DNA from 3 places in the Shewanella sp. MF08487 genome. Region 3 is predicted to be linked to each of the others. Evidence: predicted binding sites of a transcription regulator. Region 3 holds the regulator's gene; each other region holds the start of a gene.
The links. Region 3 encodes sigma-54, which starts transcription at its own class of promoters, with help from an activator protein. Its sites were predicted from a motif close to GTTGGCACGNNNNTNGNNT; they were not measured.
Positions count from the first base shown of each region.

Region 1: the regulator sigma-54 is predicted to act here: its motif matches at 3,152-3,170, upstream of ACRN9H_RS05610 (TorF family putative porin).
Region 2: the regulator sigma-54 is predicted to act here: its motif matches at 5,737-5,755, upstream of ACRN9H_RS01200 (YccF domain-containing protein).

Region 1 covers NZ_JBOZPB010000005.1:151,933-162,925, reverse strand. Annotated here, with positions in the region: gene ACRN9H_RS05620 (putative bifunctional diguanylate cyclase/phosphodiesterase) at 1-1,209, shown strand, start outside; gene rimK (30S ribosomal protein S6--L-glutamate ligase) at 1,370-2,275, shown strand; gene ACRN9H_RS05610 (TorF family putative porin) at 2,363-3,055, opposite strand; gene ACRN9H_RS05605 (HU family DNA-binding protein) at 3,345-3,617, opposite strand; gene ACRN9H_RS05600 (response regulator) at 3,765-4,562, opposite strand; gene ACRN9H_RS05595 (hypothetical protein) at 4,648-5,028, opposite strand; gene ACRN9H_RS05590 (DUF4240 domain-containing protein) at 5,157-5,666, shown strand; gene ACRN9H_RS05585 (hypothetical protein) at 5,680-6,009, opposite strand; gene ACRN9H_RS05580 (hypothetical protein) at 6,150-6,458, opposite strand; gene ACRN9H_RS05575 (DUF3016 domain-containing protein) at 6,734-7,258, shown strand; gene ACRN9H_RS05570 (prephenate dehydrogenase) at 7,527-7,835, opposite strand; gene ACRN9H_RS05565 (TraB/GumN family protein) at 7,884-8,786, shown strand; gene ACRN9H_RS05560 (methyltransferase domain-containing protein) at 8,804-9,577, opposite strand; gene ACRN9H_RS05555 (MaoC/PaaZ C-terminal domain-containing protein) at 9,992-10,822, shown strand.
Region 2 covers NZ_JBOZPB010000001.1:278,069-289,061, reverse strand. Annotated here, with positions in the region: gene ACRN9H_RS01230 (hypothetical protein) at 1-191, opposite strand, end outside; gene ACRN9H_RS01225 (hypothetical protein) at 636-1,031, opposite strand; gene ACRN9H_RS01220 (EVE domain-containing protein) at 1,122-1,583, opposite strand; gene ACRN9H_RS01215 (DUF6508 domain-containing protein) at 1,889-2,239, shown strand; gene ACRN9H_RS01210 (AMP-binding protein) at 2,408-4,123, shown strand; gene ACRN9H_RS01205 (substrate-binding periplasmic protein) at 4,434-5,180, shown strand; gene ACRN9H_RS01200 (YccF domain-containing protein) at 5,260-5,667, opposite strand; gene ACRN9H_RS01195 (1-aminocyclopropane-1-carboxylate deaminase/D-cysteine desulfhydrase) at 5,918-6,925, shown strand; gene ACRN9H_RS01190 (hypothetical protein) at 6,958-7,218, opposite strand; gene ACRN9H_RS01185 (hypothetical protein) at 7,496-7,669, opposite strand; gene ACRN9H_RS01180 (ChrR family anti-sigma-E factor) at 8,371-9,093, opposite strand; gene ACRN9H_RS01175 (sigma-70 family RNA polymerase sigma factor) at 9,086-9,748, opposite strand; gene ACRN9H_RS01170 (LON peptidase substrate-binding domain-containing protein) at 9,892-10,443, opposite strand; gene ACRN9H_RS01165 (class I SAM-dependent methyltransferase) at 10,545-10,993, shown strand, end outside.
Region 3 covers NZ_JBOZPB010000030.1:27,565-38,557, forward strand. Annotated here, with positions in the region: gene mlaE (lipid asymmetry maintenance ABC transporter permease subunit MlaE) at 1-31, opposite strand, end outside; gene mlaF (phospholipid ABC transporter ATP-binding protein MlaF) at 28-846, opposite strand; gene ACRN9H_RS17385 (KpsF/GutQ family sugar-phosphate isomerase) at 1,492-2,469, shown strand; gene kdsC (3-deoxy-manno-octulosonate-8-phosphatase KdsC) at 2,469-3,020, shown strand; gene lptC (LPS export ABC transporter periplasmic protein LptC) at 3,017-3,577, shown strand; gene lptA (lipopolysaccharide transport periplasmic protein LptA) at 3,564-4,118, shown strand; gene lptB (LPS export ABC transporter ATP-binding protein) at 4,115-4,846, shown strand; gene ACRN9H_RS17410 (RNA polymerase factor sigma-54) at 4,954-6,432, shown strand; gene hpf (ribosome hibernation promoting factor) at 6,461-6,748, shown strand; gene ptsN (PTS IIA-like nitrogen regulatory protein PtsN) at 6,751-7,194, shown strand; gene rapZ (RNase adapter RapZ) at 7,191-8,045, shown strand; gene ACRN9H_RS17430 (HPr family phosphocarrier protein) at 8,032-8,307, shown strand; gene mgtE (magnesium transporter) at 8,561-9,925, shown strand; gene ACRN9H_RS17440 (molybdate ABC transporter substrate-binding protein) at 10,008-10,844, opposite strand.

The sequences.
Region 1 (10,993 bases), on a different contig from region 3:
CTTTTAGATCTAGATGATTTTAAAGCGATTAATGACACATTAGGTCATCAAGTTGGAGATGTGCTTTTAGTCCAAGTGGCATCACGATTAAACGATTTATTACGTGATGGCGATATTATTGCCCGTTTAGGCGGCGATGAATTTGTCGTGTTAGTCACTGATAACGACCATCAATACTTCCCGATGGTCGTGGCAAATCGCTTATTGAAAGCCTTCGAGGAAACCTTCTGTCTTGGCGATAATGATGTATTTATAGGTGCCAGTATTGGTGTGGCTTTTTATAATGAGGCGGCTTCAAACAGTGAGGAACTGATGAAGTGTGCTGATATTGCAATGTATCGCGCTAAAAAAATGGGGCGCAATCAAATCCAGTTTTACTCAGAAGCGTTAGATAAAGAAGTGCGATATCGTAATCATATCGAGTCAAGTTTGCGTATGGCCTTAAAGCGCAATGAGTTTAAGGTATTCTATCAAGTTCAAGTCAATGCAAAAACACACCAACTTGTGGGTATGGAAGCCCTGATCCGTTGGCAACATCCTACAGATGGCATTATTGCTCCAGATCAATTTTTACCCATAGCTGTAGAGATAGGTTTAATGGCTGAAATTGGGAATTGGGTACTTGAGCAAGCCTGTGCTCAGGCGCAGCGTTGGCTAACGCAATTGCTGCCGACAGGACTCACATTTACCATCGCCGTTAATCTCTCGGCGTCTCAAATTGATAATGGGCGTCTGTTTGATAACATAGTGCACGCGCTGCAGACTACAGGGTTACCTCCCTGTGCATTAGAGCTCGAAATTACTGAAAATTGCCTTATTGAAGATCCCCATGAACACGCAAAAGAGCTCGATAAAATTGCTCAGTTAGGGGTGCGTTTTGCCTTGGATGATTTTGGTACTGGCTTTTCATCTTTAGAGCACATCAAGCTATTTCCGATTAGTGTACTGAAAATCGATAAAAGTTTTATCGCTTGCTATGATAACGATGAAAAAGATACCCGTTTGCTTGCGGCGTTATTTAATTTCGCCCATGGTTTTAATGTGATATCGGTTGCCGAAGGCGTTGAGACTATGCAACAAGCTGAGTTTTGCACTTCTCGCCATTGCACTGTATTACAGGGTTATTTATTTTCGCCACCGCTCGATGCATCGATATTTGAGGCGAAATATATTTTACCTTTATTAACCCCCACACTGGTGCGAATGTAAGTTACCTCGCAGTATTGTAATAGCATATTGATTTCATCTGGTTAGCAGTATTTTCTTGCTTTACACTCAGATATAGACAAATATCGCCCCCTTTTCTGTTGTGGCGTATTTGATACTACAGAACGATTTATCCACACACACTTACGTTGGTCACTCAGCCATGAAAATAGGCATTTTATCTCAATTTCCGCAGTTATATTCAACACAACGATTAGTGGAAGCATGTCAAAAACGCGGACATGAGGCGGTCGTGATCAATACACTGAACTGCTATATGAATATCAACTCCATTAAACCGAGTATTCATTATGAAGGTACTGAACTCGTTGGGTTTGATGCCATTATTCCGCGTATTCATGCCAGCGTGACTTTTTATGGTTGCGCTGTGGTACGTCAATTCGAAATGATGGGCGTGTACGCCGCGAACGATTCTATTTCAATCGCGCGTTCTCGGGATAAACTGCGGGCGCTGCAATTACTTTCTCGTAAAGGCATTGGCATGCCAGTGACGGGTTTTGCTAATAAACCTAATGATATCCCCGATCTCATCAATATGGTGGGCGGCGCTCCATTAGTGATTAAGCTGCTGGAAGGCACTCAAGGGATTGGCGTGGTATTAGCTGAGACGAAAACGGCTGCAGAGAGTGTGATAGAGGCATTCTTAGGGCTTAAAGCGAATATCTTAGTGCAAGAATACATTAAAGAATCCAATGGCAGTGATATTCGCTGTTTCGTCGTGGGTGATAAAGTCGTTGCTTCGATGAAGCGCCAAGGAGCAGAGGGCGATTTTCGCTCTAATCTGCATTTAGGTGGTTGTGGAGAGATGGTTAAAATCACCGCGACAGAGCGTAAGATGGCGATTGCCGCAGTGAAGGCAATGGGCTTAGTTGTTGCTGGGGTCGATATTTTACGCTCTAACCGTGGTCCTTTGATTTTAGAAGTTAATTCGGCACCGGGTATCGAAGGTATTGAGCAAACGACGGGGATTTCGGTCACCGAGCCGATTGTTGAATATATCGAAAAAATGGTCGCTGCCCGTAAAACGAATAGACCAATCATCGCCTAATCGGTGATGGTTATAAAATAACGCCACCGCTTAAGGTGGCGTTTTTATTTATGCAGGGAGCTTATCCCGAGTTCAGGTTACTTAAGCCTAAAGATCAAAACTGTAGGAATAGCCGAGTACCAGTTTGGCATCATCATCGCTAAGATCGGTATCTGACAACATAAACGACACTGTGCCCATGCTGGTGTCTGCGCTGAGTGTGACGTTATAGTCGGCATAGTTATCTTCGCCAAACCAAGATTGAACAACATCGCCGCTCGAGTAACCATAGTGCACCGATAAGCTCAGCTTTTCAGTGAGAGGCACTGAGAGAGTTGCCGCAAGATAGCTGAGATCTTTATTATCTAAAGGCGCTGCTGCGACATCGTCACCGGCATTGATGACATGGGAGTAACCGAGTTCAAGCCACTTCCACGTTACTGCAGCATGAAGTTCACCAAAATCAATGCTGCCAGGAGCGTCTGGATAGGCGTAGTAGAGGTAGCCAAAGTCGTAGCTGATATCGTCGGTAATACTGCCGCCATAACCGGCGTAGAGATCCAGCTCGTAGCTAGTATCGTCGCCAAAATCCACATTTGATGCCCAAGTGCCCGCATAAAATCCAGCATCATGGCTATAGTCAATCCCCCCTTGGATTGCGACCGCATCTTTGGTTTGGGTTGCACCGCGCCACAGGTAATTAGAAGTACCACCAATGTTGCCTGATACGGCTGCAAAGGCATTGCCAGCCAGTAACATTGCCGTCGATAAAGCCAAAACGCTGTACTGTGATTTCTTCATGCTCATCCCCTCGATTGACTTATTTATCGATTCACTAGTGGCACACCTAAGTAAACAGCGGTCATTAGTGCATCTTGGTTATTTCTAAGAAGGGATTTGCGAATCACATGCCATCATTACAATTTCATATAAAACAATAGATTAGATAATTATTGGTGGGGAGAATATGTTTGCTTGTCAGTTTATGAGGCAGAGGTGCACTTTTATTGTGCGAAAAACGCTCAAGACTTTATGGGGATAAGGTAAAAAAAACGCCTCACTATGGAGGCGTTGTTTTGATATTGCTAACTTAATTTACGCTCTCTCGTAGGGTTTTACCCGCTTTAAACTTAGGTACAGTCGCTGCAGCGATTTGAATTTCTTTACCTGTTTGTGGGTTACGGCCAGTGCGAGCAGCACGAGTCGCTGTTTCAAAAGAACCAAAGCCTACGATGGAGATTTTGTCACCATTTTTCATTGATTCAGTAATTGCTGCTTCAAAAGACTTCAATGCACGTGCGGCTTCAACTTTCGTTAAATCGGCATTTTCTGCAATTTTGGCAATAAGTTCAGTTTTGTTCATTTTTATTGTCTCTTCTTTCCGTAGATTTATTTGAAATTAGCGTGCCTAACATGCCATAAGGTTTAACGCTTGGAAAGCCTTTTGCGTTTAGCGTGCTGTAGGATATTCGTAAAGCGCAGAATATTTACTCAGTTCGTGACTTAGGTTTTATTCTTCTAACAGTTGATAGAGCAATTTTTTAACTAACTTGGGTTCAAATGGCTTATCGCATAAGGCATTAACACCAGCTTGGGATACATTACTCAGATGAGTGTCGTTGGCTTCAGATGAGACCATTAAGATAGGAATATGCGGTTGTAAGCTTTCATTGCGGATAAATTGAGTCAGAGCAAGGCCATCTACACTGGGCATATTGTAGTCGGTGATCACTAAGTCGAACATATTGTGCTTCATCAACTCAATGGCCTGAGCACCATCTTCAGCTTCGGTAATGAGTTTCATCCCTAAGTTAGTAATAGTGCGTTTAATCACGTTTCTTGCCATACGGCTATCATCAACAACTAATACACGTACATCCTGCACGTCAAAGTTGCTGAGATCGAGTTCATCGTGGCTAAGCAGATCAATCGTCGCATTCAAAGCTGTACCTAAATGCTCTGCACTAAAAGGCTTAGGAAGAATTGCCACCACGCCCGATTGACGGAATATTTCAAGTTGTTCACGGCGACACTCGCTAGAGACCAACATAAACTGAATATCTTTACATTCGGGGTTGGCTCTTAAATAGTCCAAGAGGTCTATGGCTGTGCCGTCATCAAAATGCATGGCGCTGGCGATGAGGTCGGGTTTATGACGAGTAATAATCTCTTTCGCTGCTTCGATATTTTCTGCGGTTTGAATGCTGAGAATGCCTTCTTGTTGTAAACGTTGAATAATAATCCGACGTTGTGTCTCTGAAGGTTCAACCAAAAGAATAGAAAGTTCGCTGGGCAATAAATGGCTCATAGTTTACTTCATGTTACCGAGTTAAGAACCGCGGGTATTTTTAGGGGCATGATGCTATTAATAACAGCTTAGCCACAAATGTCCATCACTGCGTTTGGCGGGTCAAATATTGACTCGTTACCTTAGAAAACGCTGCCCAATATTGTATGAGTAAAATCACAATCATGCTCACAGTCAGTGGCAATATGGGAATATTGTGGCCTGAAATAACCACTCTGACATCTTCTGGGGTAATACGATAGGCAATAAGGGCTGTTGTCGCCAAAGCGCAAAAGCCTAAGGTTTGCATGCCAATATAAATCTTCAGCATTAAGCTCGACCAAGGTGTGCGCATTAATATACCTATCAGCACAGGGAAAACGCCTAGGGTAAATAGATCAAAGGATTGCGTCATCACCGCCCGCAAAAGTGCAGCAATGCAACAGAGGCAATATAAAGCGATAAGTAACATAAGACGTTTAGGCATGGATCGATCTGCAGGCCAGTAACTAAGAAGATGAGCAAGTGTAAGAAATGCGCTTATCTGAGTCCAGCATAACCGTAATATCGTGTAGAATATGACTTTTTTAGAAGGGCTCTAAATAGGTGAAGTGTATGACAGAAATTGAGTTTTGGGGTTTAGTCACGCGAACAGAAGCGGCGCAATCACAGGAGTCTTTGACTCAAGCATTAAAACAGAACCTCGCCGAGCTAAGTAATGTAGAGTTAAAAGCCTTTGATAAAATCTTTGGTCAGCAGATGCGCCGTAGCTATTTATGGTCGGTTTGGGGCGCGGCTTATATTATTACGGGGTGTGATTCTGAATATGCCTTTGCTGAGTTCAGATGTTTTTTAATTTCACTTGGCAAAGAAATCTACGATGGTGTAGTGAATCAGCCTGACACCTTAGCGCGTTTAGTCATTTGGCCTGAAAAAGATGCGTATGCGTACCCCTTTGTCGATGAGTATGATCTTATTGCGGGGCAATTGTACGAAGATAGAACCGGTGATGAGTTACCCTTTATGCCATCAGGTAAAGCGACACCCTTGGGGAAAAAATTTAGCACTAAGCCCAAGGATTTAAAGTTGCAATATCCTGAACTCAGTGCGCGTTTTCCTTTCTAATCAGCGAAATAAACTATGAGCGTAAGCAGGCATTCGTGCTGACATCGAAGGTCATGCCGTATTTAGGGCAGATACTTTGCATCAGTTTGTGCTCTTGCAGCGTAAGTTGTTGATTAAAATCTTGCTTGAGTTGTTCAGTCATTTGAGTTTCGGCGGTATTTTGTACTTGAGCCAATTTGCTAAAATGAGCGTTAACTGCTTGTTGTTGGTCCATGGTCAATAGTGCTGCAGAGCTTGAAAAGCTTAGGCTAGTTCCCATTGTCAGTAGCGCCAGTAAAGCCAGTTTACGTGACAATGAGTTGAATGAATGAGTTGCTGTTACGTTCGCTATTTTTACGTTCATAGGTGAGCTCCAAATTAACAATTACGTTTAATTCGTTAGTTCTAAATCGTGCATCCCTAGACGGTAAAGAAAACGAGTTGAGTTGTACTGTGAGGGGCTTAGCTTATTGTATAAATATTGAACCGATGCTGAATGGTTAGTTAGTGTTCATTCTTCATTTCTTCGCATTGAAATCCTTGCTTGCGACTTTCAAACTGGCACATAGAACCACATTCCCAAGGTGCATCGTCGTAGAAGGCGGATTGCTCGCGTGCAAAATCGCTGCAGGCGTCATAGCTATCAAAGTTATCAGTTTTTTTATACTTTCCAGAGTTATAGCCATGATTATAAATAAAGGCCGACCAAGTCTTAGGACCTGTATCTTTGTCTGCTGGAGAGATAAACCAAATCGCACTAACGACACAGCTAAATAGGATAAGGATGAACACAGGTACCACTGGGAATTTCATGTTATTAAACAAGCTATGTGAACAATAGCGGAAGGATAACGTTTTTCTTTAGCTTATGCGCTAAAAATGATTACAAATTAGCAACTATATGCTTACCTATCACATCTCGATACAAAACGATACGTGTAAAATAACGCCGATACACAATATTTACCTATATATACAGAGTCTTATGCTGATTTTGCGGCATTAATATCACTTTTGCATTAAGCTCGAGTTCAGGTTAGATTTTGTACTGTAGTTCACAGAAAATTATTGAGGCCTTGGAGGCAAATATGAAAATTCAGTCCCTTATACTCGCAAGTGTGTTGAGTTGTAGCGCAGCTTGGGCGGCCGAAGAGGCGCCAGTGAACCCAGTTACTGAAGATGGTATGGTTAAAATTATTTGGCAAAACCCTAAAGAGTTTCGCGATATAAAATCATCCGGTGAGATCCAATCCCGCTATGAGAAGCGTTTATTTGAAACCTTAACCAAAAACGTCAACAAAGAGGCATCAAAGATTTTAAAGCCTAATCAAAAGCTTGAAATGACGATGACTGATGTTGATCTTGCGGGTGATATGCGCCCTACTTTTGGTGCTACCACTGATGATTTACGCGTTATTAAAGATATCTATCCACCGCGTATGACTTTTTCTTATCAAATTTTAGAAAATGACAAAGTGATTATCGTAGGCGATGAGAAATTATCAGATATGGGCTTTTTAGGTGGGATCCATTCGTCAACGGATAAACCTTTTGTTTACGAAACTAAGATGCTCACTGAATGGTTAAAGAAAACGATTGCCCCACAACTTTAATCACTCAGTCGGTCACTAAAGTTTAAGCACTTAAGGCCCCAGATTAATAATTTACTGACTCTCTAATAGGCTGAATTCGTAATTTACGGATTTAGCCTATTTTTTTACCTTCCACTTATAAGCTTCAAAGCCGTTGTTATTATTCTCTAATATATTGAATCGCGGTTGGAGCAACGGATTGATGGTCGCTTGAGAGAGGATATTGTGCGGTAATACAAGATAATAAAGGGCTGAAATTCATCGGTAAACTTCAGCCATTTAGCTGTGTTTAGCTTTGTTTCTTAAAGGCTTGCAGCATTTGCAGCAATGCGCCGAGCTGGCGCACATAGGTTTCAAGTTCTTTAGTGTCCAGCGCCTCGTATTCTTCCATGCGAGTTAAATCATCGACCAACTCTTGTACATAGGGTAAAAAGCGATTGCTGGATGCGATAAAACCTTGTTCTGCCGTAAATATACTGGTGAAGTTTCCATGGCCAGATTTTTTTAGCTCATCTAACTTAGCGTCAGCGTCTATAGCTTGGCGATAGGCGATTTGAAGATTCTCTTTCAGTTGCTCTATAACCTTAGTGTGTGGCATAACAGCGTCTCATGGCAAAATTTGCAGGAATTATAAGGGGCAAAGGATATGGCAACAAGCCAATGGCGATTAATAGTATCAATCTGTTTGTTAGCTTTTGTGAGCTTCAGTACCAAAGTAGTCAGTGCTGAAACCGATAAGCCGCCGTTTTACCAAGTGCAATGGCAAGGTAAGACAGCCTATTTACTGGGTTCGATTCATATTGGCCGTGCCGATTTTTATCCTTTACCTGCTCAAATTGAAACCGCATTAGGCAAAGCTCGTGGCCTAGTCGTTGAAGTCGATATTAATAAAGCTGATAGCACAGCCTTGCTGCAACAATATGGCCGTGCCGATAAAACTAAGGGTTTAGATTGGCAGAGTCGAGATAAACAAACGGTACAGATCATGTCACGTTATTGCGCGGCTACGGCCAATTTTTGTCAGTCGATTCAATCCTTTGCACCCTGGTTACAAGCCACGCAAGTTAACCTAATGCGTTATAACACATTAGGTTACAGCACCGATTATGGTGTCGATATGCAGTTGATGGCCCGCCATGCGGCTTTGCCTGTGTATCAGTTAGAAACGGCAGAGTCGCAATTTCAGTTATTAGCGTCTTTTGATAGTCAAGAGCAGTGGTCTATGGTGCGCGAAGCCATTAGCGCCTCGGATGCAGACCTTTTATCGTTAATTACGGCTTGGCGCTCAGGTAATGAAACCGAGCTTGATAGTATAATGCAAGAGCAGATGGGCGGAGAGGGCGATACTCAAATGCTAGAAAAAATCCTTTGGCAGCGCAATCATGTCATGGCAGACGGTATTATAAAATTAATGGGCTCGGGTGAAGTGGCTGTACCTTTATTTGTGGTGGTTGGCGCGGGTCATGTGGTGGGCGATAAAAGTGTGGTGCAACGGCTAAAACAAGCAGGCGCTAAAGTTAGCGCCTGCTGGAAAGAGGCGTGTGGCTAACCATTAAGGCAATAGCCTTAAACTGCTGGGCTTTGCCCTAAAAAGTGCACATATCGCCCGAGTGAAATATAGGGCTCGCGTTGTGAGTATTCGAGCTCCATTTGCAGTAGTTTTTGGTAATCGAAATCAGCAGGTTGACTCTTTTTTAAATAGTCGTGGATCACGCGCACGCCCGACTGGCTGATAAGTGACATGTGCCAGTCGCTAAACCAGTCTTTAACTTCTTGAATATAAAGTGGATGAGTTGGCGTAAGTTTGACTTTTTTCTTCACTTTTAAATCTGCAGCGACGTAATCGAAGTTACCTGACACTAAAGCATGAAAGCGCATGGCCTCCTTGTTATAAAACATTAAAGAGAATAATCCGCCGGGTTTTAGCATAGTGAGTAACCCCGCCATAGTGGGTTTGGCATCGGTTAACCATTCGACAACGGCATGGCACAATATGATATCGAAATAGCCGTGGTTATCGACTGACAGTGCTTGGATAGGGGCGTGGATAAGCTGTATAGCTAATGGCGTTGGCGATGCCTCTATCTGCTCTTGTGCTTGTGCGAGCATTTCAGCAGATATGTCGCACAGTATAACCTCATGGCCGAGGCGAGCTAATTTTTGGCTAAAGTAGCCAAAACCGCCGCCCGCATCTAATACCCTGAGTTTTCTATTTCCCAGTTTTGCTAGTGCTGGTACGAGATCGCGCCATAGTACAGCGGCACGAATTTCACCTTTTGGGGTGCCATAAATGTTTTTCGCAAATTTTTGCGCGAGCTTATCAAAATTCTTATCTTGCACGTGATAACTAGGCTAAAGAGAGTGGAGCGATAGTGTGGCACAGACATCAATTTTTAGCACTCTGGAGATATTATTACCTAAAACAGTGGAATTAATAAGCGGCACTGATTTTTAAGTCATTGATTTTAAATTAAGTAGTTTTTGTCACAAAACTTAGAGATACACAGAACTCTGTCCTCTGGGTTATAATCGCCTCGTTTTGAACAAACCTGACTTAATCACTGTCCATTCGGAGAGTCAGCACCCGCCCTTACTAAGACGCAGCTTTGCCTATTTCACATTCGTTACCCGCTTGATTGAGCCGTTATTATTCGTCTGTGCGGGGTGATTCATGGCTATATATTTTGTGCTAAGGGATAGTTAATTAAAAGGTACTCAGACTTGAATAATGCATATTGTGTTGAATTGAACGCGATGCCGTCGCTGTTTTCTCTTTATCGCAAAATTTTCTTTGGCCGTAAGCCGGGTTGGGATCAGCAACCGCTACCCTACATTAGGGTCACGACGTCACGTGTGAGTGTGTCTGAAGCTAAAGTCAGTCAATACGCGCAGGTTTGTGGTTTTAAGTTTGATGGTAAAGTCCTGCCGCCAACCTATCTTTACGTGATGGCATTTCGCCTACACGCGGTGATTTTTACCCACGATGGCATCACTTTTCCACTGCTTGGCATGATCCACTTAAAGAATCGTATTCAGGTATATCGTCCCGTTACGGTTGACGAAATATTTTCCTTTGAATGTGCTCTTACAACGAGTCGTGAAACTGACTCAGGCCTAGAGTTTGAGTTTGTCTCTAAGGTATTTGTCGGGGAAGAACTCGTTTGGGAATCGCTATCAACCTACTTATATCGTATTGATGTTGCTGGGCGCCGTGTTCGTCCACCTAAAGCCATTGATATGGCATGGGAAACACCACAGAGTTGGCGTTTGAGTGAAGATTTAGGCCGTCGTTATGCTAAGGCATCTGGTGACTATAACTTAATCCATTTGCATCCAGTACTCTCAAAACGTTTTGGTTTTGATCGAGTTCTCGCCCATGGCATGTGGTCTAAAGCACGTTGTTTGGCGGAGTTAATGCCAAGTATTGGTGATCGTCCATTTACTGTCGATGTGACCTTTAAACTGCCGTTGTTAATGCCTGCCGATGTTGGCTTTGGCTATGAACAAACTGCCGATAAGATGATTTTTGAATTGCGCGACAGCAAAGGCCGTCGACCACATTTAAGTGGTGATGTGCAGTTTTAAATTACACTTGTCTAAGCAATACTCACAGAGTTACTGCGCCTTAGGGCGCTTTATTATTGAGTTTTTCGTCTTAGCCGTAATCAATGATATGTCTGTTTTTTATGACGATAATCCCTATTTTAGGGCGCATTCAAATAGGAAACGGTTAAACTTGTGCATCGTTATTTAGGA
Region 2 (10,993 bases), on a different contig from region 3:
CGAAATCCGGTCATGAGGATTAACGACAGCGAGATGATATCGATAACCGTGTTAAATAGCGCCAAATCCGCTTTGGCAACCCATTGGGCCAACCACAGTTTAAATAGAAAACCCACAGAAATACTGACCAGCGATGCCCAGAACCCCGCAATAACTGCTTGCTTGACCCGTTGAAGTGAGGTGTTTTCCATTGTCAAAATCCAGCTGTAGTCTGCGGTGATTATAAGGATGCTATTAAGGTATGGCTTTAGCTCAGATGTTTTAGCTGTGTGAGTACTTTTTGATAACAGGTATCTTATTCGATGCAAAACACTGGATACTAATGGTTTGAATATGCTCGGCTTCAGTACAGGTTAAAACGCTTAGTACTGTCCAAGAAGCTTAATCTTAGTTAATACGCATATTAACTCGCAGAGTCTAGCATTCTGCGAATGGGTGACCAAGCGGAAGATAGTAAAGATATGATTAATATCAACATGTTATTTTGTTGTCATTAACACGCGGTGATTTTGGGGAGAAATACACGTAGAAGATGGGTTATGAAAGCATCATTTGGGATGATGGCACGCTCGAATAAGAACTGAGCGTGCTAGTGAAAGTACAGTTATTAGCCATTTAACCAACGTCTAGTGTGACTATTCGGTAATAATATTGACGATGTCGAGAATTTTACGACTGTTGTTATCGAGTTTTATCCATGCGTCTTCAACTTGAATTCTCACAATGCCATCTCTGTTTAAGGGCTCTACAATGTGGCCGCGATGATAAATATCATATTCGAGCACATCACCACGATGAAGTCTTTTATACCAACCGGGAGGGAGGGGCTTACCGTGATAGACTTTTTTGTAGTGTTTATGCCCATGCCCATTGTCGTGTTTGTGTTTATGCTTATGGTCATCATCATCATCATAGTAGTGTTTATGGCCACTGTAATGCTTATGCTTATGGTCATCTTTAGCAAAGGCAGTGATAGACGTCATTAAGCTGAGCACGAGTCCTGTGATAATAACAGCAGTTAATTTATTCATGTGTGGTTCCAAATACATTGATTTAATGCGGTGACAATAGTGTATTTAAAATGAACCCTAGCTGAACGTTTCTGAGTAACGGCGCTTAATTCAACGAGTAAGCATGAGCACTGCTTGCCATTGTTCAGCTGTTACAGGTTGAATACTGAGCCGGGAGCCCTTAGACACTAAATACATGTCAGCTAATTGTGGGAGTGTTTTTATTAAGCTTAAGGGAATAATGTCATTAAATTTATCTACAAAGCGAATATCAACGCTTACCCATCTTGGTTGAGCGGGATCAGATTTAGGATCGAAATATTTAGAATTAGGGTCAAAGGCGGAACTATCAGGATATGCATGCGTAACCACTTCGGCAATACCAACAATACCGGGCACTTTGCAGCTTGAATGGTAAAAAAATGCTTGGTCGCCAATCTGCATCACATCGCGCATAAAATTACGTGCTTGATAGTTACGTATACCGTGCCAAGCCTCCGTTTGGTTCGGGCAAGCGATAAGATCATCTATGCTGAATTCGTCTGGTTCCGATTTCATAAGCCAGTAATTCATCTTGTATCCTTCTATATCAATTATCAGTAAAGCGTCTGAATCGTGTGAGTTTATCTTAATTTAATGCCCTGCCACAGTTAAGTGCGCTCACTCAGTGCACTGTGGCTTATGTGAATGCGATTAAGTTGCGGTTCAGATAACAGGGTTTAACTTGGGTGCATTGATTATGGTTAGGCCGCCTTTGTGCCGCTTAACTTATGTAGGTCCACTAATGTGTAGCCATCATGCGAAGGTATTTACAAAGGGTAAGCATCAAGCTGATGTTTTGTTAAAGGTCGATGGTAACCAGAATTCATGAGGTCGTTATGGGAACGTCAACAAGAGTGGCTGATTGCGGTTTATATACTAAATATCGCCAGGATTTTACCGCGGGTGACGCCAATATAAGCCATGGTCGCATGCTGGAATTTATTCATGACCTGACAACGCAAGGTTGGCTATTAGTCAATTTTAATTGGGATTATTGGTACAACAATAGCTACTTGGTCGCCAAACCTGACTATATTCGTGATGCGACGATTGTGCAGTGCCAATTGCTGTTAACCGCAATGACACGATTAGAGGCATTTAGCCCCGGGGTGCTAGAAAATATGCGTCGCCAAGGGATCTTACTGGCAATTATTGAGCGATTGCAGAGCCTTAATGTCTTTAAATAGAGCCTGCTGCTGGCGTTGATTACTGATTAATCGTAGATGTTAAGATATTGTATTTCTATGGTTTGTCTTACTCTTTAGTCTAATAATGAGTTTTTTTACTTGTGACATACTCCATGCATTGGTTAGTTTAAATCTGCTAATCATAATAATAAATGCACGGAGGCCTTAATGTCAGTTCCTACTCGCAGTAAAGTTACCAGCCCGCTTAACGTTAGTGAGTTTCATGGCGCTTCATTACCTAAACTTGTAGAAAAAACCATAGGTCAATACCTTGACCACATCGCCGAGGCTTATCCTGAGCAATTAGCGGTCGTCGTTCATCATCAGCATATTCGCTGGAATTACCGTCAATACCTTGCACAAATTGAAGCGCTGGCCACAGGGTTATTAAAACTGGGTATTAAAGCCGGAGATAGAGTCGGTATTTGGTCACCTAATAATATTGAATGGTGCTTAACTCAATATGCGACCGCTAAAATTGGCGCCATTATGGTGTGTATTAATCCTGCTTATCGCTCAGAAGAATTGCAGTACGCGCTCAGTAACGTGGGTTGCCGCGCGGTAATTTGTGCCGATAAGTTTAAATCCAGTAATTATCTTGAGATGCTCTATGAATTAGCGCCTGAGCTAACCTCTTGTTCCGCAGGTAAATTACAGGCAAGTGCCTTACCTGAACTTGAGTTTGTGATCCGCATGGGTGTAGATAAGTCTGTTGGGATGCTTAATTTTAATGATTTGCTCGTCGATGTGAGCGCTGATGATAAGGCGGCACTTGAACGTATCGGTAAAGAGTTAAGCCCATACGATGCTATTAATATTCAGTTTACCTCTGGCACCACAGGCAGCCCGAAAGGCGCGACCTTATCCCATCATAACATTTTGAATAATGGCTATTTAGTCGCAGAGGCGATGAAGTTTACCTCTAACGATAAGCTGTGCATTCCTGTGCCTTTGTATCACTGCTTTGGTATGGTGCTGGGGAGTTTAGTGTGTTTGGCCAAAGGCGCTGCGGCAGTTTTTCCTGGTGAATCCTTTGATCCGCTGACAACCTTGCAGGTGATTGAGTTAGAGTGTTGTACGGCCCTACACGGCGTCCCCACGATGTTTATTGCAGAGCTTGAACACCCTGATTTTGCAAAATTTGGTTTACGTTCATTACGTACTGGTGTTATGGCTGGAGCAACGTGTCCTGAAGAAGTCATGCGCCGCGTGCAAAATCTCATGCATATGCAACAAGTGTTGATAGGTTATGGTCAAACTGAATGCAGCCCGCTCAATCATATTACCGAAATGGATTCACCAGTTGAAAAACGAGTCCTCACCGTTGGCCGTGCTTTGCCTCATACTGAAGTGAAAATTGTCGATGAATTTGGTGAAGTATTACCCATTGGTCAGCCTGGTGAAGTGTGTAGTCGTGGATATTGCATTATGCAGTGTTATTGGAACGATGCCGTAAAAACAGCAGCAACAATAGACAGTGCTGGTTGGCTACACTCGGGTGATATTGGGCAAATGGATGAACAGGGTTACGTACAAATTGTTGGCCGCATTAAAGATATGATTATCCGCGGCGGCGAAAATATTTATCCCCGTGAGATTGAGGAGAAACTTTACACCCATAAAGATGTGCAAGATGCGGCGGTTTTTGGGGTACAAAGCGATAAATACGGTGAAGAAGTGTGTGCTTGGATTAAAGTGCGCGCAGGATCGACAATAACGGAAGCTGATATTCGTCATTTCCTCACCGAGAAGTTTGCTTACTTCAAGGTACCGCGCTATATCAAATTCGTTGAGCAGTATCCTATGACAGTGACGGGTAAAATTCAAAAATTCAAAATGCGTGAGCTAATGTATCAAGAGTTATATCAAGATATTAATGGCTAGAAGAGTTTCACTCGGGTGACATAGGCTCGCTAATAATCACAGGGTACTGATGTTATAAGCCGCATAATGCGGCTTATGTTTTTGCTCAACTGACTCTTTAAAATCAGGGGTCAACGTAATCATCATTTATAGCTAAATCCTCACAGTTAGTCCTAGGTAATATTATAGGTAATATTATTAGTGATCTTCATGTCCCTTCTTTAACTTCATGACTATACTTATAACCCGAGTAAAAAATCTCAACTCATTAAATCAAAACCAATTATCGATAGTTTATATTGCTAATTTTGAGCTGAAGAAGGAGTTGCGTATGGTGCGATGGTGTTTAATCGTGATGCTATGTTGCCCCGTTTTGATAGGGGTTAGTACAACGAAAGCGGATACGCTAAAGCTAACATCTTTACTGTGGCCGCCTTATTCTGGTGAACTACTTGTGGAGCAGGGCGCGAGTATTGCCGTAGCGCGAGCGGCATTAAAAGTGATGGGGCATCAACTGGAGGTAGATTTTTATCCTTGGAGCCGAACGGTTAAATTAGCTTCAATGCCTCACTCTGATTACCAAGGTTATTTTCCTGAATATTACTATGAGAATGACAAATTTATTTTTTCTAAGTCGATTGGTGTCAGCCCTTTGGGGTTGGTAGAGCAAAGATTATATCCAATGAGTTGGGACGTTGTTGAAGATCTTAACCGTTACACCTTAGGTGTAGTAAAGAATTATGTAAATATTCAATCCCTTGACTCTATGATTTTATCAGGAGCTCAATCAATTGAAACGGTCACATCTGATGAGCACAATATCAAAAAAGTGGCCGCTGGGCGTATCGATGCCGCGGTGATGGATGTGAACGTATTACATTATTTACTCAAACAGAAATCTTTACGACCTTTGGCGGATAAGTTGCAAATTAATCGGCATATTCTTGCAAATAAACAGCTTTATATTGCTTTTCGTAATACCGAAGAGGGGCATCGCTGGCGAGACATTTTTGATCAAGGATTAGCGCAAATAGATGTAGATAAAGTCATTGAAGCAGCGTTCTATAACCAGCATTAGTTTTCAATATAAGACGCAATCCACTCTTAAGAATGAATTGCGTGGGTAACAACGTATAAACAGTTAATAAGTTGATGTATCAGACTTTTGCGACTACGGTTTGGCCAATGGGCGTAAGGCTAAGTAAAGCCAGTTTAAGATGTTGGATCCCAAAAGGAATACCAATAATGGTGACAAAACAGGCTAAAGCATGGGCTAGGTGGCCGATGGCTAACCAGATACCAAATAGTAAAAACCAAATAATATTACCTAGCATACCGAGGGTGCCTGTACCCAAATCGTCTCGGCCTGTTAAATGACGACGATTAACTTGTTCTTGACCAAAGGGCCAGAAGGCCATTTCACCGATAACAAAGCAAGCGCGGCCAAAGGGTATACCAATAATGCTCATAAAACATAGGATCCCAACGAACCACCATGCTAGTCCCATCACAAATCCGCCCAGCACAAACCAAGCAATGTTAAATATTAAGCGTAATAATGCCATCGAAAATTCCTTATTTTTATCTTGTAAATCGCATAGTGAGCGCAGATAAATCAATTATGAGTTAAGATAAAGCGAGAATTATGCCAACTATTAAGTATCATTAAATCAATGAATTATAGATATACATTCCGAAGTTTTTGGTCTTTCTCACTAACATGTCGTGAAATATTGCATTTTTTCGACGCATAATTACACTAGCCATAACTTTCATGGCATACAAAGCCTGAATATCACATTGTTTGAGTGTCTTATGTTTGCTAATACCCCAGTCGATATTTTTTCTTTTGCTGACCGAGAGATTTTTCTCAAGCGTGATGATTTACTGCATCCAGAATTTAGTGGCAACAAGGCGCGTAAATTTGCTTATTTTTTAGAACATGACTTCGTTGGTATCAATAAAGTGATAGGTCATGGATCTCCCTTAGCAAACTCACTGTATTCCTTATCTGCACTGGCAAAACTAAAAGGTTGGCAGTGTGACTTTTATGTTGATCATATTGCTAGCCAAATTATTAAGCATCCCACAGGGAATTATGCTGCAGCATTGGTTAATGGCGCCCATATTATCGATTTAAGTGAGTTCATGGTGCAAAATTCTGCCCTGACTTCACAAGCTGAACTTTGTACAGACTCACTCACTAATGCTAGGTTATCACTCGTAGATAAAGGCATAGACGCGCGTGTAAGTTGCCAAGATTATATCGAGACAAAGGTACTCGTAAATGAGCCTGCAGCACTCTTTATACCCGAAGGGGGACGTTGTGCTTATGCTGAATATGGCGTGAGTATATTAGCCAAAGAGATAATACAGTTTGCTCAAGCCAGTAAGTTGGAAGACTTAACGGTATTTTTACCTTCGGGTACAGGCACCACCGCGGTATTTTTAAATCAGTATTTTATTCGTCAACAGACTCATATTCGGGTGATGACGTGCGCCGTTGTTGGCGGAGATGATTATTTACGTATGCAATTTTCGATGCTGAATCCCGATATTAGCGAACATCCACAAATTATTAATACCGGTAAGAAATATCATTTTGGAAAACTCTATGCTGAATTTTATGCCATGTGGCAGCGAGTGTGTGCCTCAGGGATTGAGTTTGAATTACTCTACGATCCTTTGGGATTTATTGTACTTGAGGATTACTTACAGCAAGGTGAGCGAGGCCCGTTGATGTATTTACATCAAGGTGGCTTACTGGGGAATGCCACTATGCTACCGCGTTATCAACGTAAATATGATAGAAAGGTTATTTAAATAATAAACAGCGTCATCATTATTATTAGAGATTAAGGGACTAAACGATTTCTTTTAAGAATTTTATAAGTACGTTCACTGATATTTTGCAGGTTTTTTAAATCTTTTAAGCCAGGTTCAGTATCGCTATATTGCCAATCGCTAATTTCAGTATCGAGCATTTCTAACATTTTTTTTGAGCATCCCAGACACTCACCTTGGCAGATTTGTGCTTCTTCTAAATCGAGGGGGATTTTGTCTTTGATATTACCAATCATGGCTTGCATGGCAATACGTGCCGTAGGTTTTGACATAGAGTTTTCCTGTGATTCTGGGCATACGCGGGAATATTAGTGGATGCTTGAATGAGGATGTGTGATCTAAGTCTGATATTTTCACTTGGTTCGGCAGGTATCTGTGTGAGAGAGATACAGCCTGAACCAAATGATTTTGTCATAGTGACATAAAAAGGATAGCGTGTTCGTGACATTCGGCTATCAATTTACTGAAGTGCTCGGTGTTGCGAAAAGAATGGAAACCGATATTAAATACACTTAAGTAAACAGTTACTGCGGTACTGAGAACTTTAACTTATTTATTAGCTGACAATAACCATTTCATAAAGCTAATGGCTTCTGTGCGCTTAGAAAAAGTTTGTCTGTTTTTACCTTGTCTATCGGTAAAAGCAATTGATGTTTTATTTACTGAGATTGAATCTACAGGGAAGTTTACTGTAATTTCATGTCCATTAATTTTGTATGACATATGCCACACTCCTTTTTGTTAATTCACCCATAGGTGAGATAGTTGTTACTATAAAATATCCTTAGCGATGTGCGAAAGATTTGTTCTATTGAGTATCGAGGTTACCCCATCTTTGATTCATTAATCAAGAGATGCTTAATCGATAAATAATTCACGCTACGAATTATGCCATGGAATATCTTAATTCTAGCAGTTGAACATAGTTTAATGACAAGACTATGACAGCTAATAGAGGGGTAAGTTCACATACATAACCACATGATTTTATGGTATCGAACAACTGAGCTTAGGGGGTTTTGCTTGTAGTAGGCTTTCTTTATGAGGACCGAACTCTGATTGCTAAATATCAGGCTGGGTTAAAAAGGTAAACAACAAGGTGTATCTCAAAACGTGCTGCAGTATATCAATTAAAAAGGCTTATGCAAGTTTAATTATACAGAAATGTCATTATTTTTTGTTTATGTTGACTTTAAGTAAATAAAACTTAGTTATTACTTTGATTTAAAAGACAAAAAATATTTTTCGTGGTGTTTTTTATTTGTAATCTTCATTGGCTAAGGTTCATAGGATGGCTTTATTCATATCGGGAAAATAAAAATCTCATTTGAATAGAGTGTTCAAATGAGATTAATCATTATCTGTGAAACGAGTTCGCTATTTGCTTATCTATTGCGATGTAGTTGTTTACAACGCTTAATCACTTAATAAATCAGTTCACCGATTGGATTAAGCAGTTTACTTATGCCTTTAGTAAAATGCAGTGGTGCATCTAATACTGTGTAGCATAGGCATCCGTTGACGGTTTTCGGTGAATGTTGATGTTGGCCGTCGAGTACAATAAAATCTCCTGGCACATAGTTGCCATTGAGATCTGAAAACTCACCTGCCAATAATAGCGTTAATTCATAACCTCTATGGGTATGTTGGGGAATTTCACCTTGGGCATCAATATGCAGCAAACTGGCACGGGTACCCATTTCATCGACATCAAAACGCATACGACTGACTTTACCCAAAATTTGCCATGGACGGGTTAAATGCTGTCTAAATGCCGACGGTACAGTGTAATGCTGTTGCTTTATCTGAACCGCTAACGGCGCATTATTCGGTATATTTGTCGCAACTGGCTGAGCCATGATATGTGCCATCATAGCTTCAATATCCAGAGTGGAATTTTGAGTGGCAAACGTTTTTGTTCCATCATGCTCATACTGATTGGAATTCGTGTATTCCTCGCTATTCACGCTGTGAGTTTTAGGTTGAGTTAATGCTAAATCTGCGGCTTTTGCTGTTAACAGTGCAAGTTGTTCTCTACAGGTTTCACATAAAGAACAGTGTGCCGACACTGCCATCGCCATTGATAAAGGTAAATCACCACTGGCATGGTTGACGAGTAGGTCTTGAGTGGGATGATGTTTAATCATTGTGTATCTCCAAAAAACTTTTCAACTTTTCCAGTCCTAGCCTTAAACGCGACTTTATCGTACCAATAGGCACTTTTAAGGCGTCAGCAAGTTCTTGTTGAGTGAGTTCTTGCATATAGATACCTTGCACGACTTGCTTTTGTGCTAGAGGGAGGGCATCTAGATGCTTCAGGAGTTGAGCCGTTAGTTTATGATCGGGCTGTATATCGTATTCTGAGGTCGCATCACACAAAGGCCAAATATCATCGCCGAAGGTATCTTCTCTGTTGTGTTGCACCCGTCTTAACATATCAAAACATTGATTGCGCATTATGGTAAACACCCAAGTGGTCACCGCTCCTTTTTCTGCATTATACAGATGAGCCTTGGTCCAAACACTGGTCATGGTTTCTTGAACCAAATCCATAGCCAAGCCTTGTTGATTTAATCTTTGCAAACCAAAAGCGCGGATCTTGGGCATAAAATGCTGGAATAGTTGTCCAAAAGCGGCTTTGTCTCTGTTATCTGCGACTTGCAGTATTAACATCGCCAAAGCATCTACTTGTGACTCTAAGTTTGTGTGAGCAGGAGTGTCGTTGTCCATAGCCGCGTTAGTCAGAGACGTAATGGGTCCATGATACCGATTTTGCCTGCTTTGTGATTGAATATTTTCCATTTTTCGCTCGTATCCCAGTGGCTAATGCTGAGTTTGATATCAATAACGACAATATTCAGAGGCTCGGTAAGCGTTTACACCTGCCTTTGCTGTCAAACTTCCAATCAATACGGCATGGATTACGTAAAGGATCACTCACAGGATTATTTAATCACAGTACGTAATAGATCTCGGGTCATGATGTGATCAGATGTATTAATGCAACTATATTTTTCAGAGGCTTGCACCGGTAATATTTCTAACCAGCGTTGGCATACCCAAGCAATGTCATCAAACTGTTCCGCTTGATAATGTTTGAGATGTTGCGGATATTCTTTGAGGATATTTTGTAACATCTGGCTGAGGTAACGTTCGTCACTTGCAATAGGTGCGGTAGGCCAATTGTCGATTAAGCTGACATCTCCGCGTTTTAAACCATCACTTTCGATACTGATTTCATTAAGTTTAAAGCGTTTTGAACCTTGAATGCTGACGCCTAACAGCCCATCGGCTAAGGTTTCAAAATCAATAACATGTACTAAGGTGCCAATGGGCTGTATGGTTTTGTTATCCTCTTCGAGCATACACAAACCAAAGCCTTGGCCTGACTTTAACGATTCGGCGACTAAACGTTTGTATCTAGGTTCAAATATCCGTAGTTGTGTATAACCTTCGGGTAATAAACAGATAGGTAAGGGGAAAAGAGGTAATTTCATTGTGGCCTCTGGTGAACTTATGTTCCTATCATTACGTACCATAGTGGCAGTTTGATCAGTAAAATTATTCAACAATAGTTTGTCTATATTTAGAGGATGGCATGAAATTAAATCCATTTGAAAAAAAACTGGTGCAGCATCCATTACGTTTTTGGCTACAAAATCATGTTGAAGCACCCTTATTAACCTCGATGATGCCCAAACCTATGCCTTCTTGTGAGCGTGCATTAGAAATAGGCTGCGGGTTTGGTAACGGTATTCAATTGATCCGTGAGCATTTTGGTGCAGGTCATATTACGGCCGTGGATATTGATGCTGAAATGGTTGCCGCTGCCCAATCCCGTTGGCAAGCTCGGCCGCAGGGGGTAAAAGGGCTGAGTTTTTCGGTTGCGGATGCCACTCGTTTACCGTTTGCTAATAGCGAGTTTGACATAGTGTTCGATTTTGCCGTATTTCACCATATTCCAGATTGGCAAGCGGCCATCAAGGAAGTCGTAAGAGTACTGAAACCAAACGGTTATTTTGTGGTGGAGGATTTGTACCGCGCCGC
Region 3 (10,993 bases):
CCAAGTCAGCAATACTGTCGATTAACTTCACTTGCCAACTCCTTTTGCTAACAATTCTTGTTGGTAATCCCTGGCCGGATAATGAAATGGCACAGGGCCGTCTGGTGCGCCTTGAATAAACTGTTTCAATTGCGGATTATCGGCGTGCTTTAATTCTTCTGGCGTGCCGTGGGCGATGACTTTTTTATCGGCTACCACGTACACATAATCGGCAATGCCAAGCACTTCATCCACATCGTGGGATACCACAACAGAGGTAAGATTGAGCGCATCGGATAACTCACGAATAAGCTTCACTAATACGCCCATTGATATTGGGTCTTGACCTGCAAATGGTTCATCGTACAGCACCATTTCAGGTTCCAGTGCGATGGCTCTGGCCAATGCGGCACGGCGCTGCATACCACCGGATAATTCGCTTGGCATCATCTGCGCGGCGCCACGCAAACCCACAGCTTCGAGTTTCATCAACACTATGGTGCGAATGATATCCTCTGGTAGCCCTGAATGTTCACGTAACGCAAATGCGACGTTATCGAACACATTGATATCGGTAAACAGCGCGCCGCTTTGAAACAGCATGCTCATACGCTTACGTAATTGAAATAACTCATTGCGACTCACGCCATGGATATCGTGGCCGTCGAATAACACTTGCCCATGGTCTGGCGTTAATTGACCGCCGATTAATTTCAGCAGTGTCGTTTTGCCTATACCACTGGGGCCCATAATCGCCGTCACCTTGCCCCGAGGAATGGACAGGCTAATATCTTCAAATATTACGCGCTGACCGCGGCTAAACCCCAAGTTACGGATCTCAACCAACGGCGTTTGTTTTTGAGTCATGCTTGATTCCGACATTTGCAAAGAGGCAATCCCAATCTTCCGAGACAGACCAAACAAAGAGCCGCAAATTGTACGTAATTGCGCTTTAACCTACAACCGAATCGACACTATCGGCCTGCGATACTTTCAATTTGCCTCATTTACAGCGAAAATGCGCCTTAAGTTTTCACTCTGCACCGGTTAAATGTTACTTAATGTTTTAAATCTAGTTGCAGAATTGGCTGTATTGGTTATTTCATTTGCACTTAGCTCGCTCCTCATCCAATTTTAAATACGGATACGCCGCGACTTAAGTGTCAATTTAGCAACATCCAATGGGATAATACCCGCCGTGATGTCGTATAAATCCATTAAAATAAACCACAAAGACGATGATATTGCTCAAGACGGACTATCGCGATACCCGTTATTCTGAATGAGTAGCGGATAGCGCTTAACTTGACGAATAAGCTCAATCGCCCTAGCCTGCCGCAATTGTTTTACGCTTTGAGATAAATCATCGTCATAAAACAGTCGCTAAATAGCCTGAAAACAAAAGAATACTTGGCAGAACGCCAACTAAATATCATCTTTATCGCGTACCAAATTGTGCTATTCCAATCCCATAAATGGGGCGACAAAGACAATGCAAAAAGAGAGATAGACATGGTAGATAAATCACAACTGCGCCAATGGGGCTGCAAAGTTATCGACATTGAAAAGTCAGCCCTAGACAATCTTTATCAATATGTAGATTCAGTTGAATTTGCAGAAGCTTGCGAGTTAATTTTCAACTGCACCGGTAAAGTCATTGTGATGGGGATGGGCAAATCAGGCCATATCGGTAATAAGATTTCTGCCACCCTTGCCAGCACTGGTACGCCAGCATTTTTCGTCCATCCCGGTGAGGCTAGCCATGGCGACCTTGGCGTATTAGCGGATAATGATGTTATTTTAGCCATATCAAACTCAGGTGAGTCGAGCGAAATTCTCACCTTAATGCCCGTGATCCAGCGTATGGGTGTACCTGTGATTGCTATAACAAGTAAGCCAGAGTCCAACATGGCGCGCTTATCAAAAGTCCATTTGTGCATTGGAGTACCTGAAGAAGCTTGCCCACTAGGACTCGCCCCAACGTCAAGCACCACGGCAACCTTAGTTATGGGTGATGCCATCGCGATTGCATTGTTACAAGCCAAAGGTTTTACCCGTGATGACTTTGCGATGTCCCATCCCGGTGGTGCACTTGGCCGTAAATTACTCTTAAAGGTCAATGATGTAATGCACAGCGGTGATGACTTACCGCTCGTCAACCACGATATTTGCATCACAGAAGCCCTGTACGAAATCTCCAAGAAAGGCTTAGGCATGACAGCGATTATTGATGATCAGCGCAAGCTTGTCGGTATCTTCACCGACGGTGATTTGCGTCGGGTCATTGATGCTGAAGTGAATCTACGAACAACACCCATTGCCGATGTAATGACCCGTAACTGCGTTACCATTATGGATAACATATTGGCGGCTAAAGCACTGCAAATAATGGATTCGAAAAATATTAACGGTTTGATTGTGATAGATAAAGATCGCCATCCTATTGGTGCACTTAACATGTTAGACATGGTTAAAGCAGGAGTCATTTAATGCCACAGCAAGGATTTTACGGCCCCATCAGTGATGATGTGTGGCAACGCGCACAAAAGATTAAACTGTTGATTTGTGACGTCGATGGCGTGTTTTCTGATGGGCGCATTTACTTAAGTAATAGCGGTGAAGAACTAAAAGCTTTTCATACCCGCGACGGTTATGGCGTGCGCTCACTGCTCACCAGCGGTTTTCATCTTGCGGTCATTACTGGACGCCAATCTAAAATCGTTGAAAACCGTATGACAGCGCTTGGCGTTACCCATATTTACCAAGGTGTAGATAATAAATTTGCCCCCTATGAGGAATTACTCGCGCTTTATGGCGTGACGCCTGATGAGGTGGCTTACATTGGTGACGATATGGTCGATTTGCCCGTCATGAACGTGGTGGGTTTAGCCGTTAGTGTTGCCGATGGTCATCCTTATGTCCGTCAGCACGCTCACTTTGTTACCACACTCAATGGCGGACATGGGGCATTGCGTGAGCTCACCGACCTGTTACTGCTAAGTCAAAATAAGTTCACGTCTGCCCATGGTATGAGTATATGAGCCGTGTGACGCTGGCGATTATTGCTTTTTTCGGTACTGCACTGGTGCTGTATTGGCAAGTGCAAAATAAGCATAACAATGATGCCGACAATAAGGTAAAAGATCAAAACACGCCAGATTTTGTCGTGAAAGATCTACGCAGCGTCGAGTTTAATGAACAAGGATTCGTCAACAGTCGTGTTACTGCAAAACATATGGAACATTTTGATTCTACGAATCAAACTTTCTTTACTCAACCTGTTTATCTTGTCTATCCCGACCAAGGTAAAGCACAATGGCAACTCAAGGCTGATGAAGGCAAGCTCAACAAAGAAACCGGCAAGGTGGTATTAGAGAATAATGTTATTATTGATGCTATTAGCTCAGAAGAACCCATTCAAACCTTGTCCACCAGTTATCTGGAACTCGATCTCAATACGATGATAATGACCTCTGACCGCACTATTTACGTCACAGGAAAAGATTTTAATATTCAAGGCCAAGGCCTTTTTGCCGACCTCAATGCACAAGAAGTGCGATTGACCAGTCAGGTAGTAGGAACATATGAAGCAAAATAACGTATTACTTGCCAGCCTCATGCTAATGATGAGCATGAGCGCCTTCGCGAAAGTGAGTGACTTGAAACAGGAAGTCAAAATTAAGGCAGTGAGCCAAACGGCAGATATCAAGAACAACCAAATTATCTTCTTTGGTCCAGTTGAAGTCACTCAAGGCTCAATCAAAATTATTGCAGATGAACTGCGTGCATTTTCTGCTGAAGGTGAAAATAGCAAAACGTTAGTGGCCACTGGTAATCCAGCTACTTATACCCAAATCCTCGATGATGGCCGCCCGGCATCGGCGAGCGCGAAAGAAATTCGTTATGACATGGCAAGCCGTACTCTCACCCTCAAAGGGTTAGCTTCATTAGATCAGGCGGGTAGCCAAGTCCGAGGAAATTTGATCCGCTACAATATTATCCAACAAAAATTAATTGCCGAAAGTACTGGCAGCGGTGACGATCGCGTGATCACAATTATTCAGCCAGAAAGCTATCAAGATGATGTAAAGCCTAATACGCCAACTGATAAACCTGTTAAAAAGCAGGATCCTCAATGACACAGATCACTCTAAGAGCACAAAACTTAGCGAAAAGTTATAAGAGCCGCCAAGTCGTTAAAGATGTCAGTTTGACGGTAAAAACCGGTCAAGTTGTTGGTCTACTCGGCCCAAACGGAGCCGGTAAAACCACGACCTTTTACATGGTTGTCGGGTTGGTAAAGAGCGATAAAGGACATATTTTTATCGATGATCATGATTTAACCGCTGACCCTATGCACTTACGTGCCCGCAAAGGCATTGGTTACTTACCGCAGGAAGCCAGTATCTTTCGTAAGCTGAGCGTACATGACAACATTATGGCTGTACTACAAACTCGCAAAGAATTAACGAAAGAACAAAGAGATGAAGAATTAGAACATCTGCTTGAAGAGTTCCATATCACCCATATACGTGACAGCCAAGGTATGTCGTTGTCTGGTGGCGAGCGTCGCCGTGTAGAAATTGCACGGGCTTTAGCAGCTAATCCTAAGTTCATTTTACTTGATGAACCTTTTGCTGGCGTCGATCCGATTTCAGTTATCGACATCAAGAAAATTATTGAGCAGCTTAAAAGTCGTGGCCTTGGTGTACTAATTACCGACCACAATGTTCGCGAGACATTAGATGTGTGTGAACATGCCTATATTGTCAGTCACGGAAACCTAATCGCAGAAGGAACTCCGGCAGAGATCTTAGACAATCAGCAGGTTAGGGCTGTGTACTTAGGTGAACAATTCAGGCTATAGTTAACCAAAGGGAGTCGATGGTCGTTAATTATACCACCATCCGGCTCGACTCAAGAGGGTAATCAGCGACCCCATCTAACAATAATAACTTAGGGATCTGCGGTAACATGAAAGCGTCACTCCAGCTCAAACTGGGTCAACAGTTAACCATGACGCCACAATTACAGCAGGCAATTCGTCTGTTGCAACTATCGTCATTAGAACTGCAGCAAGAGATCCAGCAAGCCTTAGATTCTAATCCCCTTCTCGAGCTGGAAGAGGATCAATTCGACGCAACTAAAGACCCTGTAAACCAAACGCTATCGGATACCGATTTCAGTGAATCCGTCGCTCCGCCACCAGAAAAAGACAGCTCTACCGTCGACACCGCAGAATCTTTAACTCAAGAATCCATGCCGGACGATCTTCCCATGGACACGACTTGGGATGAAGTATTTACCGCGTCACCTAACTCAGGTCCAGGTGGGAGTCGCGAAGACGATATGCCCTTTCAAGGTGAGACTAGCGACGGTTTATATGAGCACTTAGAATGGCAAAAAAATCTCACCCCCTTTTCTGAAACCGATTTAGCCATTGCGACCGCCATTATCGAAGCAATAAACGATCAAGGTTATCTCACTCAAAGCACTGAAGAAATTCTGGAAGCTATAGGTAACCCAGAGGTCGAACTTGACGAAGTCGAAGCCGTGCTTAAACGTATTCAACATTTCGACCCAATAGGTGTTGCCGCCAGAGATTTAAGCGAATGCCTGCTGATCCAACTGTCACACTTTGCGCCCGATACGCCCCATCTTGATAACGCCCGCATGCTGATTAAAGATCATTTAGATCTCATTGCGGCACGTGACTTTAGATTATTGATGCGTAAGACTAAGCTCAAAGAAGATGAGTTAAGAGACGGCATAACGCTCATCCAAACTCTTAATCCTCGCCCGGGTTTATTGATTACCCCCAACGAGGACGAATATGTTATTCCCGATGTATCAGTGTCAAAGAAAAATGGCCGCTGGGTCGTTGAACTTAACCCTGATAACATGCCTAAAATCAATGTAAATCAACATTATGCCTCTATGGCGCGCAGCTCTAAAAACCAAGCCGACAGCCAATTTATTCGTGGGCATCTGCAAGAGGCTAAATGGTTTATTAAAAGTTTAGAAAGTCGCAACGATACCCTGCTGAAAGTGGCGAACTGTATTGTCCAATACCAACAAGGCTTCTTTGAATATGGTGAAGAAGCGATGAAACCTATGGTACTTAACGATATTGCCGAAGCAGTCGAGATGCATGAGTCCACCATCTCGCGGGTGACCACCCAAAAATACATGCATACCCCAAAGGGGCTTTTTGAACTAAAATACTTCTTCTCTAGCCATGTTGGTACGGATGATGGTGGTGAATGTTCATCAACGGCAATCAGAGCCTTTATTAAAAAACTGGTTGCAGCAGAAAATCAGAAAAAACCATTAAGTGACAGTAAGATGGCACAACTTCTGGCAGAACAGGGAATAAATGTAGCACGCAGAACCATTGCGAAATATCGAGAAGCCATGCTTATTCCCCCTTCTAATCAGCGTAAGAGTTTATAACCTACAGTGAATATCGGAGGACGTTTCTATGCACATACACCTAGTTGGGCACCATATTGAAATTACCGAATCGTTACGCGCATATGTAGAAGAAAAGTTTTCAAAACTTGAACGCCATTTCGAACAGATCAATAATGTGCACGTTGTGCTCAATGTTGAGAAAATAAAACAAATTGCTGAAGCGAGGATAAACCTCATCGGTGGTGAAGTATTTGCTACTGCCGAGCATACTGATATGTATGCAGCTATAGACGCCCTGATAGACAAACTTGATCGTCAGGTTATTAAACACAAAGAGAAGTTAACAAAACACTAATAATGGAACTTTGTAGCATACTGCGGCCGGAGTGCACGACCTGCGCCACTCCGGGCAGCAAAAAAAAAGTACTGGAACTCATCAGCGACCTAGTCGCTGCCCAGTACCCGACCCTCTCATCTCAAGAGATATTCGAAAGCCTAGTGGCGCGCGAAAAGGTGGGGAGCACAGGTATAGGTAACGGTATCGCCATTCCACATGGTCGATTAGCCGATATAGATAAGCCCATTGCCGTACTTATTAAGTGCGAAGAGCCAATTGCATTTGATGCTATTGATAAGCAACCGGTTGATATTTTATTTGCATTACTGGTGCCTGCTGACCAATGTCAGCAGCACTTAAGCACCTTGTCTTGCATGGCCGAAAAACTGAGTGATAAGCAAATATTGAAACAATTACGCAAGACACATGATGAAGCAGAACTCTATCAGGTAATCACGGGATGAAACTGGTCATAGTGTCAGGCCGCTCAGGTTCAGGTAAATCCGTCGCCCTTAGAGTACTCGAAGATCTCGGCTATTATTGCGTTGATAATCTTCCGCTACCGCTAATCGGTGCGTTACTTGATCAGCTTAAAGGCAGTAACGATCTCGTCGCCATCAGTGTCGACGTACGTAACCTGCCTGAGCAAGATAAAATATTGACTAAACAGCTCGAAAGTCTGCCACCAGGCACAGAACTAACGAGTTTCTTTCTTAACTCTAGCGATAAAGTTTTGCTCAAGCGTTACAGCGAAACCCGTCGCCTTCATCCTTTATCCAAGAGCCAAGTTTCATTGCAAGAAGCAATAAAACAAGAAGGTAAACTGCTCGAGCCGATGTCACAACTGGTCGATCACTACATAGATACTTCAAATCTGAATATTTATGATTTGAGCGACCAAGTGAGGCAAATCCTGCTTGGCAGTGTCGATAAAGAATTAGTGATTAACTTTGAATCCTTTGGGTTTAAACATGGTATGCCAACAGAAGCAGACTTTATGTTTGATGTGCGCTTCTTACCTAACCCTCATTGGGAATTAGCGCTGCGCCCACTAACAGGCTTAGATGAACCCGTGGCTGAGTTTTTGAATCGTCAACCACTGGTTAATAAACTCATCTGGCAAATCGAGAATTTACTCGAAACTTGGTTGCCACACCTTGAGCGTAACAACCGCAGCTACTTAACTGTGGCCATTGGTTGTACTGGCGGACAGCACCGATCGGTTTACGTTGCAGAGCAATTAGCTAAACGCTTTAGCAATAGTAAACACCAAGTTTATGCGCGCCATCGAGAGCTGAATAATGCCAAAGCTTGAGCGTGAGATAACCATCTGCAATAAACTCGGATTACATGCCCGTGCCGCCACTAAATTGGTGGTACTGGCATCTGAGTTTAATGCGGTGATTACCTTGATCCAAGGCAATAAACAGGCATCGGCTGCCAGCGTGCTCGGCTTATTGATGCTTGAGACTGGTATGGGTAAAACCATTAAACTGATTGCTGAAGGCCCAGATGCACAGCCTGCTCTAGATGCCATTTGCGCCTTAATCGACGCTAAGTTTGACGAAGCCAGTTAGTTTTACTTTATCTTGATCACTCCACAGTTGGTGTCAGAAATTGACTTTTTAGACACTGCATCAGATTTGTCGCTCGACGGCATAAGCTAAGGGACTTTACACTAGCGAACATTGCCGCTGCCCCATAATTTAAGCCACTCTTTATGCGCCTTAGTTCATGCAAACCCGCATATTCTATGCAAGAACAAATCGTCACTAAGCCAAGCTCAAGCTGTTACACACTCAACCCTAGTTGCCGCACAATGGAGGACAAATGCCCGTAGACAATACCGAAAACGATCACCCCGGACATAGTCTTGACCAGTTAAACCAAGCATTAAGTAGTGGTATGTTTGTGCATGTGCGTAACATGCTACAGAAAATGGCCGCCTCCGATATTGCGCTAATTTTAGAATCATCGCCGCCAGATGTTAGACAAGTACTATGGCAATTGATCGATCAAGAACACATAGGCGACATACTCGATGAATTGAGCGAAGAGCTAAAAGATCCACTGATCCGCAGCATGAGTCCTGAACGAGTAGCAAAAGCAACCGCAAGTATGGACACCGATGACCTTGCCTATGTTTTACGTAGTCTACCCGACGCCGTTTATAAACAAGTGTTGCAATCAATGACGGAACAAAACCGTCATAGGGTTGAACAGGCCTTATCTTATCCCGATGAGACCGCCGGCAGCTTAATGAACACAGATACTGTGACCTTAAGACCCGATGTCAATATCGATGTAGTGCTACGTTATCTTCGTCAACGAGGCAACTTGCCCGATACCACGGATACACTTTATGTTGTTGATAAAAAAGATAAAGTTCTTGGCGGCGTTAGACTCGCAGATTTACTCACCTGCGCGCCAAACACAACAATCCGCAATATTATGGATCCTGATATTGAGAGCATTCCGGTCAGTATGTCTGACAGTGAGGTGGCAAAAAAATTCGAACGTAATGACTGGGTCTCCGCGCCTGTCGTCGATAATGATGGCAAGCTGCTCGGACGTATCACTATCGATGATGTGGTCGATGTTATCCGTGAAGATGCAGAACACTCGATGATGGGTATGGCAGGTATGGACGATGATGAGGATACTTTTGGCCCAGTGCTTAAAAGTACCTTACGTCGCTCACTCTGGCTCTCCATTAATTTGTTCGCCGCCTTGCTCGCCTCGTCAGTCAGCAATATGTTTGAAGGCACTATTGAGCAATTTGCCACTATCGCTGTATTGATGACGATTGTCCCGAGTATGGGTGGCGTTGCTGGTAACCAAACCTTAGCATTAGTGATCCGGGGTATTGCCTTAGGTCATATAGGCCAGAGCAACGCACGCTGGCTAATTGGTAAAGAATTATCGATTGGATTTCTTAATGGCTTACTGTGGTCAATCTTAGTTTTTATCGCAGTATTCGTGTGGAAAGATGATATCGCACTCGCAGGGCTCATTGGCGGCGCCATGTTGATTAATATGACGATTGCGGGGCTTGCTGGCGCAAGTATTCCATTGATATTAAAACGACTTAAAATCGATCCTGCGCTTGCTGGCGGTATGGTATTAGCCACAGTAACCGATATAGTGGGTTTATTTGCCTTCCTTGGTTTAGCAACAATCTACTTGACGCACTAATGCGTTAATATTTAAGCCAACACAATAAAAACGGCACCGATAAGGTGCCGTTTTTATCTCAATCTATACACCTAAAAATCATTTATTTAGCCGGCGGCTGGAAACCATAATGAGTCAAAATCGCTTGTCCTTTAGCGGATAAAATAAACTCAGCTAGCGGCGTAGCCGCATTGCTTGCGCCTTGCAGCACCACTAATCCATAGTCAGCACCGACGGCAAGCTCCTGAGGTAAATCGATAATCTTTAAACTAGGTACTTCTTTTTTAGCCAATACCGCATTGGTACAATAAGTTAAAAAGATATCCGCTTGCTTATTTTCCATCACCCAGCCGTACGGATTACGATCTTTAGGCGGCTTCGCACTCTCTGGGCCACCCGTCAGTTGTAGTGCTTTTGTCTCTAGCTCAAGTTGTGCATTCGGTTTTACCGCCTCGGCCTTCGCGAATACGGCCCATGCATAATCACCAGCAGGATCGGCTTTCGGGGTTGAAATCCCAACTTTAATCTTCGGATCTAATAAGGTATCGAGTAAATTAGTGCTTGTGACTGGAAAATTGTCTTGGACAATGGCACAAAGTTGGTTACGTGCAAACATCTGTACTGCTTTACCCTGACCTACATCGACCAAAGCCTGTGGATGCTTCATGTTAGCGGAGGCAAAAATATCAACCTTCTCGCCTTCTTGGATACGCTTTAGGAGTAAACCTGAGGGGGCATATTGTGCCGCGACACTTGTTTGCGACTGTGCTTGATACGCAGCAATAATCTCATTCATCGCCGTCTTCAAGCTGCCTGCAGCACGCAGTTCAATCGGCGGGATCTGCACTATCGTTTCAGCCTTCATCGGCGCTCCTTGCACTGCAGCAGCCATAATTACAGGGCTTAAACTTAACGCTGCCAACATATTTTTGCTTATCATACTGATATTTCCTCTAGGCGGTAAAAGTCATACTTGTTACTTATCCCCATACTGAACGTGAAATAGATAAAGGGATCAAGCAGAACGGCCCCCAAGGCAAATAGCTGTGATGTAATTGCGGCGTTAATCACTCAAACAGCATATTGCAG